DNA from 3 places in the Paenibacillus sp. FSL L8-0641 genome. Region 3 is predicted to be linked to each of the others. Evidence: riboswitches for the same ligand, from Rfam matches in the RefSeq annotation. Region 3 holds a riboswitch; each other region holds the start of a gene.
What was found. A riboswitch is a leader RNA that binds a small molecule or an ion and turns the genes downstream of it on or off. The one in region 3 is predicted to bind thiamine pyrophosphate.
Positions count from the first base shown of each region.

Region 1: another riboswitch for thiamine pyrophosphate. It lies ahead of thiC (phosphomethylpyrimidine synthase ThiC); the one in region 3 lies ahead of MKY16_RS02295 (ABC transporter substrate-binding protein).
Region 2: another riboswitch for thiamine pyrophosphate. It lies ahead of MKY16_RS12810 (thiamine phosphate synthase); the one in region 3 lies ahead of MKY16_RS02295 (ABC transporter substrate-binding protein).

Region 1 covers NZ_JBBOUW010000001.1:898,269-902,379, reverse strand. The annotation lists gene thiC (phosphomethylpyrimidine synthase ThiC) at 1-1,680, opposite strand, end outside; TPP riboswitch at 1,870-1,982, opposite strand; gene MKY16_RS03970 (IclR family transcriptional regulator) at 2,138-2,881, opposite strand; gene MKY16_RS03965 (alpha/beta hydrolase) at 3,182-4,111, shown strand, end outside.
Region 2 covers NZ_JBBOUW010000001.1:2,891,619-2,895,729, reverse strand. The annotation lists gene MKY16_RS12815 (ABC-F family ATP-binding cassette domain-containing protein) at 1-832, shown strand, start outside; TPP riboswitch at 927-1,035, shown strand; gene MKY16_RS12810 (thiamine phosphate synthase) at 1,301-1,894, shown strand; gene thiO (glycine oxidase ThiO) at 1,959-3,107, shown strand; gene thiS (sulfur carrier protein ThiS) at 3,104-3,307, shown strand; gene MKY16_RS12795 (thiazole synthase) at 3,310-4,077, shown strand; gene MKY16_RS12790 (ThiF family adenylyltransferase) at 4,074-4,111, shown strand, end outside.
Region 3 covers NZ_JBBOUW010000001.1:516,366-520,476, reverse strand. The annotation lists gene MKY16_RS02305 (bifunctional 2',3'-cyclic-nucleotide 2'-phosphodiesterase/3'-nucleotidase) at 1-1,450, opposite strand, end outside; gene MKY16_RS02300 (pyridoxamine 5'-phosphate oxidase family protein) at 1,673-2,107, opposite strand; TPP riboswitch at 2,378-2,487, shown strand; gene MKY16_RS02295 (ABC transporter substrate-binding protein) at 2,676-3,719, shown strand.

The DNA of each region.
Region 1 (4,111 bases), 380 kb from region 3:
TCCCTCTGCTGGTAGCGTTTCATCATGGTAGGACAAGGCCCGCTCGGGATCAAGCGACAGATTGAACTGATCCCGCCAGCGGAACTCAAAGCGTGCCTTGGACAAAGCATCATCCCGCTGCTGCGCCCGTGGATGGCCCTTCGCCAGATCGGCAGCATGTGCCGCAATTTTGTAGGTAATGACACCCTCACGGACATCATCCTTATTCGGAAGACCCAAATGCTCCTTAGGCGTAACATAGCACAGCATGGACGTCCCGAACCAACCGATCATCGCCGCCCCGATGGCTGAGGTAATATGATCATATCCGGGGGCAATATCCGTCGTGAGCGGTCCCAAGGTATAGAAAGGAGCTTCCTTACAAATCTCCATTTGCAAATCCACATTCTCTTTGATTTTATGCATAGGGACATGTCCCGGCCCCTCAATCATGACCTGAACATCATGCTTCCATGCGATTTGCGTTAGCTCGCCCAACGTTTCCAGCTCTGCAAACTGTGCTTCATCATTCGCATCATAGATACTACCTGGACGTAGACCATCCCCGAGAGAAAAGGCCACATCATAGGCTTTCATAATTTCGCAGATTTCTTCAAAATGTGTATACAAAAAATTCTCCTGATGGTGCGCAAGGCACCAGGCTGCCATGATCGACCCGCCACGGGACACAATTCCCGTCATTCTATTCGCCGTCATCGGTATATACCGCAGCAATACACCCGCATGAATTGTAAAATAGTCCACTCCCTGCTCCGCCTGCTCGATCAGCGTATCGCGATACAACTCCCACGTCAGCGCTTCTGCTTCGCCGTTCACCTTTTCAAGTGCCTGATACAGCGGCACAGTTCCAATCGGTACAGGAGAATTCCGAATGATCCATTCACGTGTGGTATGGATATTACGGCCTGTGGATAGGTCCATAACTGTATCCGAGCCCCAACGCACAGCCCAGGTCATTTTCTCCACTTCCTCCTCAATCGAGGAGGTAACCGCAGAATTACCAATGTTCGCATTGATCTTCACGTGAAAATGACGCCCAATGACCATCGGCTCACTTTCCGGGTGATTGATATTCGAAGGCAAAATGGCTCGTCCAGCCGCCAATTCCTGCCGTACAAACTCAGGCTCCACCCCTTCGCGGATCGCCGCAAATTCCATTTCGGGCGTAATGATCCCTTGCCGTGCATAATGCATTTGCGTCACTGTACGACCTTGCGAAGCACGAAGCGGACGGTTGGTCACGCCGGGAAATTCAACTGTCTCCCGTTTGGAGCCAGGTTTCAGTCCATTATCCTCCGGTTTGACGGCGCGTCCCTCGTAAGCCTCCACATCGCCCCGTTCCAGTGCCCAAGCTCGCCGTAATGGAGGCAGGCCCTGACGGATATCGACCTGATAGGCTTCGTCAGTCATGGGACCGCTCGTATCGTACACACGCAATGGCTCATGATGCTCCGTGCCCTGCGGCGTATGTGTAGGATGAAGAGCAATTTCCCGCTCTGGGACGGCAATGTCCGGCCGCGAGCCTTGAATATATACCTTACGGCTCCCTGGAAAGGGCGTTACCCCACTGGCTTGCTCCCCGTTTGTCTTCTCTACCCCAACTTCCCTTGTTCCTGCCAACCTTACTTCTGCTGATTTAAATTCTGTTCCTTTTGTTCCTTCTACTTCTGTCGGCTTCATTGTCCATTCCTCCCGTTTCGATGAAATGACACACCGATCCGGAACCATTCCCAGGGTGGCGCTGATCTATGCAAAAAAAGCCGGTTCCCCAGGGAACCGGCTAATCTAACGAGGCAGCTATCCAAACTGTGCACACGTGGAATAAATCCTATTCCAATGCGTCACCGTAGACAGCAACTGCGTATACATTTCAATGGCCGATTACTTCCCTACGCTGGTATGATCCAGATCAGGTGCAAAGGGTCCGGAATCTTGCACGATTCCATCTCAGCCCGGCATTACAGGCTCCCCCAGTAACTGTGATACTTCTATTCACATGAGGCGGACATAACAGACATCCCGCCATCCTTATCAGATTACTTCAAATTTATGGCTTTGGCAACCCTTCTAGGTTCCATTTAGCAAGGAGACGCTCCTCATCAAATCACTCTGCTTGCTTCAACTGCATTCATTCTTGTTACGGAAGCATAAGCCCCATTTCCTTCGCCGCTTCGATCAAAATCGGAGCAAAGTCATGTAGCGTCTCGGGTGCAAGCCGACTGACCGGACCGGATACAGATAAAGCCGCAGTGACCTGTCCCTTCCGGTTCACAATTGGTGCTGCCACAGCAGCGGCCCCTGGCTCCCGTTCTTCATAGCTGGTCGCATAGCCCTTCTCGCGAATGTCCTGCAGCTGGGCTTTATAGACCTCCGCGTCTACCGAGGGCGGCCATTCATTCCCGCTTAGCAGGGCTTCCAGCTCCTGCGGCGGCATAAAGGCAGCCAGCACCTTACTGGAGGCTCCTACAGCCAGCGGCATACGCGCACCCACAGGCGCAACCCTGCGGATCGCCTGATTGCTCTGCACGGCTTGTATGCGAATACGCATGCTGCCGTCCCGTAAGTACAAGCTGACCGTTTCGCCCAGACGGTCACGCAGTCCTTCCATTGCAGGCTGTAACAACACTGCCGGCTCGTCACTTTGGGACAAATGTGTGGATAGCTCCCAAATGCGGAAGCCAAGTCGATATTTTTCCGTTTCGGCATTCCGAACGACAAAGCCCCGATCCTCCAACGTAGTCAGCAGCCGATGAACCGTGCTTTTATGTAGACCAATTTTGGAGGCAATCTCCGTTAGGCCAAGATCCGAATCTGCGGTAAAACACAACAATATATCAAGTGCACGCTCTACAGCGCGAACGGTTAATTTACGGTCTTCCATTCGTGAACCGCTCCTCTTGTATCCATATTCGTTTCACACTATGAAACATGGTTACATAAATTATATAGAATAGTCGCGGCTACTGTAAACCGATGTTTTTGTGACAACCATATTACAGAACGAGAACAAACATCGACAATTCTTTGCATCATTTTTACTTTTCCGGTTCAGGCGTTGACTTTGGATAACCCCCATCATACGATAATAGGTATCTATACGGATATACACTATCATTTTCAAGTGGAATTATACCTAAATTCTATTGAAACGAAGATCAATTTTATATAAGGAGGCTCTTACATGATTTCTACATCCCAGCGCAACTCTCAGCTACAGACCGCTGTTCAGGAGCCGTCCACCCCACTCTTTAATCCCCGTCTGCTGCGGTTCAAGCACGTTGTGATTGCTCTGCTGCTGTCGGTCGTTTTTTTTCTGTTGTTTTGTTTTATTGCTTTGCATGCTTACATCGCGTGGGTACTTACGAATCCTACCGTCGCGCCGCTGTACTCTAATCCGATGCAGGCCAAAAACATGCCTTATGAGGAAGTCAGCTTCCCTGCCAAGGATGGTAGCCGCATGGTACAAGGCTGGTATATCCCGGCGGATCAATCGCGGAAAACGATTATTTTCAGCCATGGTTATGGAGCTAACCGCGAAGAAAGCTGGATTCCCATGTATGATCTGGCGCATTATGCCCACAGTTTGAACTTTAATGTGGTCATGTTCGATTATGGATTCGCGTCACAAAACAGCAAATCAGTCGCAACCGGAGGCAAAGCGGAATCCCAGCAGCTTCTCGGAGCGATCCAGCTTGCGAAGCAACGCGGCTCGTCGGAGATTATCGTATGGGGCTTCTCCATGGGGGCAGGAACCGCTCTTCAGGCGGGCTTGCAAACCAAGGATGTGGACGCAATGATTTTGGACAGCACTTTCCTGTTGGAGCCGGATACGCTGTACCATAACATTCACAATCAAATTAACCTGCCAAGACATCCGTCTTTGGAAATTCTGGAGTTGCTGTTTCCAGTCTTGAACGGCACCAGCTTGCATCAGATTCCATATCAGGAGGTTAAAAAGGAAAACTATCCGTTCCCGATCATGTTTGTGCATGGTACACAGGATGAAAAGGCTCCTTATCCTATTGCGGAAAAGCTCGCTGCCAATCAAACCAACCCACTTTCCAGTGTATGGATTGTCAAAAACGGGATACATGAGCTTATTTTCAGAGAG
Region 2 (4,111 bases), 2.4 Mb from region 3:
AGCTAATTATGAAAAGTTTCTCGAAATGGCGGATCTAAACAAAGCCCAGCATATTGATGCTTATGAGAAGCAACAGGATTTTATTAAGAAACAGGAAGATTTTATTCAGCGTAATAAAGCGCGTGCCTCTACATCAGGCCGAGCAAAGAGCCGTGAAAAGCAGCTTGATCGGATCGAACGTATTGATAAGCCTGAAGAAGCCGCAAAACCAACCTTTCAATTCAAAGAGGCACGTGCAAGCGGAAAGACGGTATTTGAGGGTATTGATTTTGAGATTGGTTATACACATGCCCTTTTGCCTAAAATGTCCATGACGATTGAACGTGGCGAAAAGATTGCAATTGTCGGCTACAATGGTGTCGGTAAATCGACATTGCTCAAAACCATATTGGGAAAAATTCCGCCAATCAGTGGAAAAACCTATCAAGGTGATTTTTTGCAGCCCGCTTATTTTGAGCAGGAAGTAAAGGCCGAGAAAATTACACCGATTGACGATGTGTGGAATGAATTTCCGCATTTGAACCAGCATGAAGTACGAGCGCATTTGGCGCGTTGCGGTTTGAAAAATGAGCATATCACGCGTCCGCTATCTGCGCTCAGTGGTGGAGAACAGGCTAAAGTCCGTCTTTGCAAACTGTTAATGCGTGAAAGCAACTGGGTACTGTTCGATGAGCCTACCAACCACTTGGATGTTAAAGCAAAGGATGAGCTGAAACGTGCTTTGAAGGAATACAAAGGGACCGTATTGCTTGTATCTCACGAACCGGACTTTTACGAGGATTGGGTAACCAAAACGTGGAATGTGGAAGAGTGGTCAAGTAAAGTTAACTAAAATCAGCTAAATCCAGTTCCAGCAAATTTCACACGAAGTGGGGTTTGCAGAATTAGAAAAATATGCTAAGCTATCTTTAGCTTATACAATAAAATAGTCACACTAGGGGAGCCGCCCATGCGGCTGAGACGGAATAAATGGATTTCGGACCCTTTGCACCTGATCTGGGTTATGCCAGCGTAGGGAAGTGAGCGCCGTACAAACAAGGCAACACCATCTTTATTTTTGTTTGTGCGTGGGACGATACACGTATACGGATATCATGGTCCGTTCGATTATTGGACGTTCGTTAAACCACTTCCTTGGGGAAGTGGTTTTTTTGCGTTTCGTTCATTTTAAGTAGTTCGAGCTTCCGTAGACGATTCACATATAATCCCCTTTCATTCCTGCTGGTAGACGTGGCTGGCTAAGCTTAGATCCTTTAGTCCAATGTGAGGTGAAGACAAAATCGAATTACACGCAATTTCGATGGAAAAGGGCACTTTTGCACAAGCCGCCCAAGTGGCTGCTGTGATTTGTCCGTATGTTCATTATGTACACGCACGTTTAAAACAGAATGGTGCCTCTGCATTGCTTTCTTTGACTCGCAGCCTGGTGGAGCAGGAAGTTCCTTTGCAACAAATTGTAGTAAATGATCGTGTGGATGTAGCTTTACTTACTTTGGTCGGAGCCGTTCAATTACCAGCTAATGGATTACCTGTTGTGGATGTGAAAAGCCTACTTCCAAAGGGTACACGCTGTGGAGTGTCTGTACATTCCTTGGAGGAGATGCAAATTGCTGAGCGGGCAGGAGCGGACTATGTACTTTATGGTCACGTATATGAGACCCATTGTAAGCCCGGTATTGTACCGCGGGGTTTAGCTCAGCTTGAACATATTTGCAGACTGTCAAACATTCCGGTGATTGCGCTAGGCGGCATACAACCGCATCATATCCCGGAGCTTTATAGGGCCGGAGCAAGCGGAATTGCGGTGATGTCTGGTATATGGGAGGCTGAGTCGCCCGTTGCAGCTGCAATGGAGTATAGGCGAATGGCAGACCTTGTAGTTCACAGCCTGTAGCGAGAAAACGAGAGTAGAGGCAAGCTGAAAGCAGAAGGGTTTATGGAGAGGAGATACGGAACAAATGCTAAAGATACACACAGAGGAAAGAGTGATTGGACACGCTGAATGCTTGGTCATAGGTGGAGGTGTCATCGGCAGTTCCATTGCTTATCATGTGGCCAAGGAGGGAAGAAGTACGATTATGCTGGAACGATTGATCCCGGGTGAGGGAGCCTCAGGAGCAGCGGTTGGAATGCTGGCAGCGGAAAGTGAAGAGTTCACCGGCTCTGAGCTATCACGATTTGCTCGCATAAGTCGAGATGCATTCCCTGAGCTTGTCTGTGATCTAGAGCGTTTGTCAGGTATTTCGGTGGAATTCCGTACTGAAGGGTTTGTGACCCCTTTCCGTACGGAGACTGAAGGCCAAAAACGCTGGAAAGCTGCTAAAACGCGAGAGGGTGATTCTCCTATCTGGTGGGATGCGAAAGAATTGGCCCGACGAATTCCAGGTTTGGATGAACAAGCGATCGGGGCAATATATCGTTCAAAGGAGACACAAGTGGCTCCTGTCCAGCTTTGCCGTGCTTATGCAGGTGCTGCTGCGGTGCTGGGAGCAACGGTATGGTCTGGTACACAGGCAGAGCAACTGGTCATACAGGATGGTCGAATTTGCGGTGTCCGTACAGATAGTGGTTTTTTTTCCTGCGATCAGGTCATTATTGCCGGAGGCTTGGATAGCATGAAATTGCTAGCGCAGGTTGGGTTTGAATATCCACTTTATCCGGTCAAGGGCGAAGCGGTAGCGGTCTCCTTGAAGGATCACCCGTTAGAATATACCATTTATGCTGATGATATTTACCTCGTGCCTAAACAGAATAACGAGCTTTGGATTGGGGCAACGAGCCTTCCACATCAATATGACGAAGAGGTGACCGTAGGAGGCTTGGAGGGGTTGCTGGCACGTGCCTCTGCCTGGCTGCCGCGCGTCCGTGAAGCTTCTTTTATACGCGCTTGGGCGGGCTTACGTCCGCAGGCTGTATCAGGTCATCCTTTTATAGGCATTGTTCCTGGGGGCGAGGGCGTATATGCTGCAGTCGGGCATTATCGTAACGGTGTCCTGCTGAGTGATGCTACCGGGCGTGCGATGGCAGCTATGCTTAATGGGGCTTGTGCAGCAGAACTTGGGATAAGTAGTTTTTCTTCTGAGCTCCTCAAGGAGAAAAGCTTATGAAGCTGACGATTAACGGCCAGAGCCTGACCTTTTCTAATCGAATCACTCATGTGAATCAATTGCTACATGAGCTTGATGTAAAGGTGAAAACCGTAGTGGTGGAGCTGAATCGGCATATATTGACCCGTGAAGATCATGATGAAGCGGTACTGAAAGATGGAGATTGCCTAGAGATTGTACATTTTGTGGGAGGCGGTTGATTATGTTAACCATTGGAAAAGCATCTTTTACCTCGAGGTTGTTGTTGGGAACAGGAAAATTCTCTGATCTAGATATCCAATCCCAAGCCGTAGAGGCTGCTGAGACGGAAATATTGACGTTTGCTGTACGGAGATTGAACTTGGAGGAACGGGATAAGCAGCATTTTCTCGATATGCTGGATTTGAGCCGGTATACACTTCTTCCCAACACAGCAGGGGCTACAACAGCAGAGGAGGCGATTCGTATTGCCAAATTGGCAAAAGCCTCCGGCCTGTGCGATATGATTAAGGTGGAAGTCATTGGGGATAGCAAGACACTGCTGCCGGACCCATTTGAAACGTTGAAAGCTAGTGAAAAGCTGTTAGAAGAAGGCTTTATCGTGCTGCCCTACATATCGGACGATGTGATTCTAGCAAAGAGGCTACAAGAGCTTGGAGTACATGCCGTTATGCCTGGAGCTTCACCGATTGGTACAGGACATGGTTTGCTTAATCCGTTTTCATTAGGTCTAATTATTGAACAGGCGGAGGTTCCGGTTATTGTCGATGCGGGTATTCGCTCACCCGGTGACGCGGCAATAGCGATGCAGTTAGGGGCAGATGCTGTTTTGTTGAATACAGCCGTATCAGGAGCGAAGGACCCGGTAAAAATGGCCGAGGCCATGAAACTGGCTGTTCGTGCTGGAAGATATGGTTTTGAGGCGGGGATGATTCCTGTAAAACGTTACGCTTCAGCAAGCAGTCCGATAGAAGGTATGGTTCAGGCATGAAGGTAACTGACAAATCCGGTGCAGGAGGAACACA
Region 3 (4,111 bases):
CCGCAGACCACTCCAGCCATTCCTGAATTTCAGCACCGGTCACTTCTACAGCATGAACCGTGTTCGGGTACACATACAGGTCGGACACGTTTTTAATCGCTACCGTACCTTCAGGAATATTAGTGTAATACTCGGCTCCGTTTCGACCGCCGGCCTTGAATGGAGCGCCTGCCGACAATACTGGAAGTTTTTCGTATTCAGTTCCTTTGAGATGGTTTTGAACATACCATTTCTGTGCATTCGTCACAATTTGAATGGAAGGGTCGTCCTGCACTAATGCAAAATAACTGGTAATTGGCGCCGTCGTTGTTCCTACAGGCTGGCGAATATAATCCAGCGTTCCTTGATGCTCTTCTTTGACCGCATCAATCAGTTTAAATTCAGGGATAAACTGCACAGTCTGATTAGTGGTGCTCACAACCGGACGCACTTGAGATTGAGAGTTAGTCACGTTCCACTCGCGATTTTTCTTTTCTAGGCTCAGGTCAATGATACCCAGATCCTTGCCCCATGAGGAGGCTTCCACGGCTGGTACGCCATTAATGGTTCCCTTATCCAGATCTACACCCTTCATATCTTTAAAATCAGGGCCAGGGAAAGATTTATGAGCATGCCCAAACAGAATAGCGTTAATTCCGTCCACCTGGCTCAAATACTTAACGGCATTCTCCATCAGTGGCGTTTGTGGCACATCCTCATAACCGGTATGCGCAAGCACGACAATAATGTCAGCACCTTCCGTCTTCATTTGAGGAATAAACTTTTTCGCCGTTTCCACAATATCCTTCGTAACGACTTTATCCTTCAAATTGGCTTCATCCCACTGCATAATTTGAGGTGTGACCAGACCGATCACACCCACTCTGAGTGTATGCTCTTCGCCCTTCTCGTCCGTTACTGTTTTATCAAGAATCTGATAAGGGGTAAAATAATTCTTAGTAGCTTGGCCCCCTTTATCAACATAAACGTTCGCATTTACATAAGGAAAATCAGCTCCCTTGAGCGATTTGTCCAGAAAGTCGAGACCGTAGTTGAATTCATGGTTGCCCACTGTAGCTGCATCATAGCCCATCAGGTTCATCATCTTGTAGACCGGATGGACACCGCCTTCTTTCTCAAAGGTTTTGTTGCGGGCCATATAATCGCCTAATGGGTTGCCCTGCAGCAAATCACCATTATCGAACAGCATACTGTTTCTTGTTTCACTACGTGCCTTCTGGATCAAGCTAGCTGTACTAACCAAGCCATACTCGTTGGTTTCTTTGTCCGAATAGTAATCGTAGTTCATCAGGGACGCATGGATATCCGTTGTTTCCATGATCCGCAAATTCACCGTAGCGCTATCACGAGAATCACTAGCTGCCCAGGATGGAGCGGCTGAAAACACCAGCATGCTACAAGCTACAACTGCTGCTGTAAACCCTTTAAACCAATTTTTACGTAATAACAAAATATACCCCTCCTCATTAAGGTGTATGCCTCATATACATACTTTTGCACATATATGTAAGCCTTGAACTCACCATTTCTATTTTAATCCAACGCCAGACAAAAGAGTAGTCATTTACTTAAAATTATTTATGAAAAAATAATTAATTTTCTCAAAAACAAAAAAACCAGCAAACCTCCTGAAAAACTTGGAGATTTACTGGCTTATCCATTTATATTCGTATTATTTCTTCCACACCTGGCGCTCCATTTGCTGACCCACATACTCAATGCGAGTCGGATTCACGTCCAGAATGACATAATCGGGATCGTCCGGTCCGGAAAACCACTCCTTCAAGGAGTCGTTCCACACTTGTTTGCGTAGCCCCTCATCAGCTGTAATTTGGACGGTAGCCTCCACTTCAACAACTTCCTTCGTACCGCCAACCTCATAACCCAGCAGCAGATAAGCATTCGGATTGTCCTTTAGCTCATCCACTTTATGCGTTTTGCGATCTGTCGCCAGATGAATGTTCATTCCATCGTTAAAAAGGGCCATATAGCGTACTTTCGGTTTGCCACCCTCTACCGTACCTAACGTACAAAATTTGTTGTTATCCAAAGCCTTCACAATGGCTTGTTCCAGTTGGTTGCGATCCAATGTTTCCGTTTTACCCACAGTACAACAACTCCTTTTCACGAATTAGAATTCTCTACGGCCATGCCATTGGGCACCAGCCCATCTGAACCTACCTGCGCAGCTGTTCTGAAAATAACATGACCGGATCGAATCGGATTGATTCATACTCATTTTCAGATCAAAGCTCACAGTAAAAGTGTACCCTGTCGTTCGGCAAATGAACCGTCATCTCTCCCTTCATGCTGGACAGACCCGCATTCAAAGCATATAATCGTCGTAGTAAACCCGAATAAATGAACCCATTAAACCATACAATGCCAGGGGTGCTGGAATCGGCCGGCTGAGAGTGTGTCCCAAGACACTGACCCTTACAACCTGATCTGGGTAATGCCAGCGTAGGAATGCTTAAGCAAGATGTGCCTTTTTTACATAGGACCATCCCTTACTTTGGTATATACAAGCGCAAGCGTCCCGGAAACTCGGGGCGCTTTTTTTGTTGAAGTTGTTGGAAAGATCGCGTCCGGCAGATGTTATTTTTATGAAAATGGGAAACTTAAGCTGTCTGATTGGATGGATAACGGGTAATCAAAAGGAGAGAACACTAACGATGAAGCGCATGAAAATATTAAGCCTGGGACTGATCAGTCTGTGGCTCATGGCCCTGACCCTGACCGCTTGCGGTGGAAGTCCCCCTACATCCCAAGAAGCGGCTTCCGCTACCGACACTCAAACGTCTACTCCGGCAAAGGGGCTCAAAGATGTTAAAATCGTGCTCGACTGGACACCCAATACGAATCATACGGGACTCTATGTCGCCAAGGACAAAGGATTTTACGAAAAAGCAGGTTTGAATGTCCAAATTGTTCAACCTGGTTCAGGCGGAGCCGATCAAATGGTTGCTTCTAATGCTGCACCTTTTGGTATCAGCTACCAAGAAGGCGTCACACAGGCTCGCACGCAAGGCGTACCGCTTGTATCCATCGCTGCGGTGATTCAGCATAATACCTCAGGCTTCGCAGCCCCGGTAGATCGCGGAATTAAGAGCCCGAAAGATTTTGAAGGTAAAAAATACGGCGGTTGGGGCTCTCCCGTAGAAGAAGCGGTCATGAAATCCATCATGGATTCAGACAAAGGCGATGTGAGCAAAGTGAAGATCGTCAACATGGGCAATGCAGACTATTTTACAGCCGTGAAGCGGGATATCGACTTTGCCTGGATTTTCTACGCATGGACCGGAATCGAGGCCCAGCTTCGAGGTGAGCCTCTGGATATGCTGTATGTAAAAGATTATTCCAAAAGCCTCGATTACTATACGCCTGTAATTGTGAGCAACGAACAAACGATAAAAAATGATCCCGAGCTGGTTAAAGCGTTCATGGATGCTACCGCACAAGGCTATGAATACACTATCGCCCATCCGGAAGAAGCCGCGGACATCTTAAGCAAAGCTGTACCGGAGCTGGATAAAAAACTGGTACTTGCCAGCCAAAAATGGCTAAGCCCACGTTATCAGGATGATGCCGCGCAATGGGGCGTGCAAAAAGCGGAGGTATGGCAAAACTATTCGGACTGGATGTACGAACGCAAGCTGCTCAGCAAGCCTTTGGAAGTCGATAAGGCCTTCACAAACGACTTCTTGCCCAAGCGCTGACCATTTGTTAAAACGCTAAATAAGACTGAACTAGACAAGTGAACGAAGCGCCACTACGCAGTCGGATGATGCTTCCCATCGCTGTTGTACCCAGATTTCTTAATAAAAACTTATGATTAGTGTAGAAATCCGGGGAGGTTATGCTTCCGAAGCGAGCTTTCCTACGGAAAGCTTTTAAAGCGAACGCTAACGCTTTTACAGCACCATTCCGCCCACTTCGTTCTCGTTCCACTTGGTTTATTCTTTAGTCTCATAGTATCTAAAGCGCAAAAACAGATGCGCTTGTGTGTAAAAATGCCACACAACCTATCAAAAATTAAAGTGCTTTTAAGACGGTTGGCAGCGTAGCGGTTCATTTGAATCTAGAGAAGCGTAGCGCTCGCCTTTGCCGT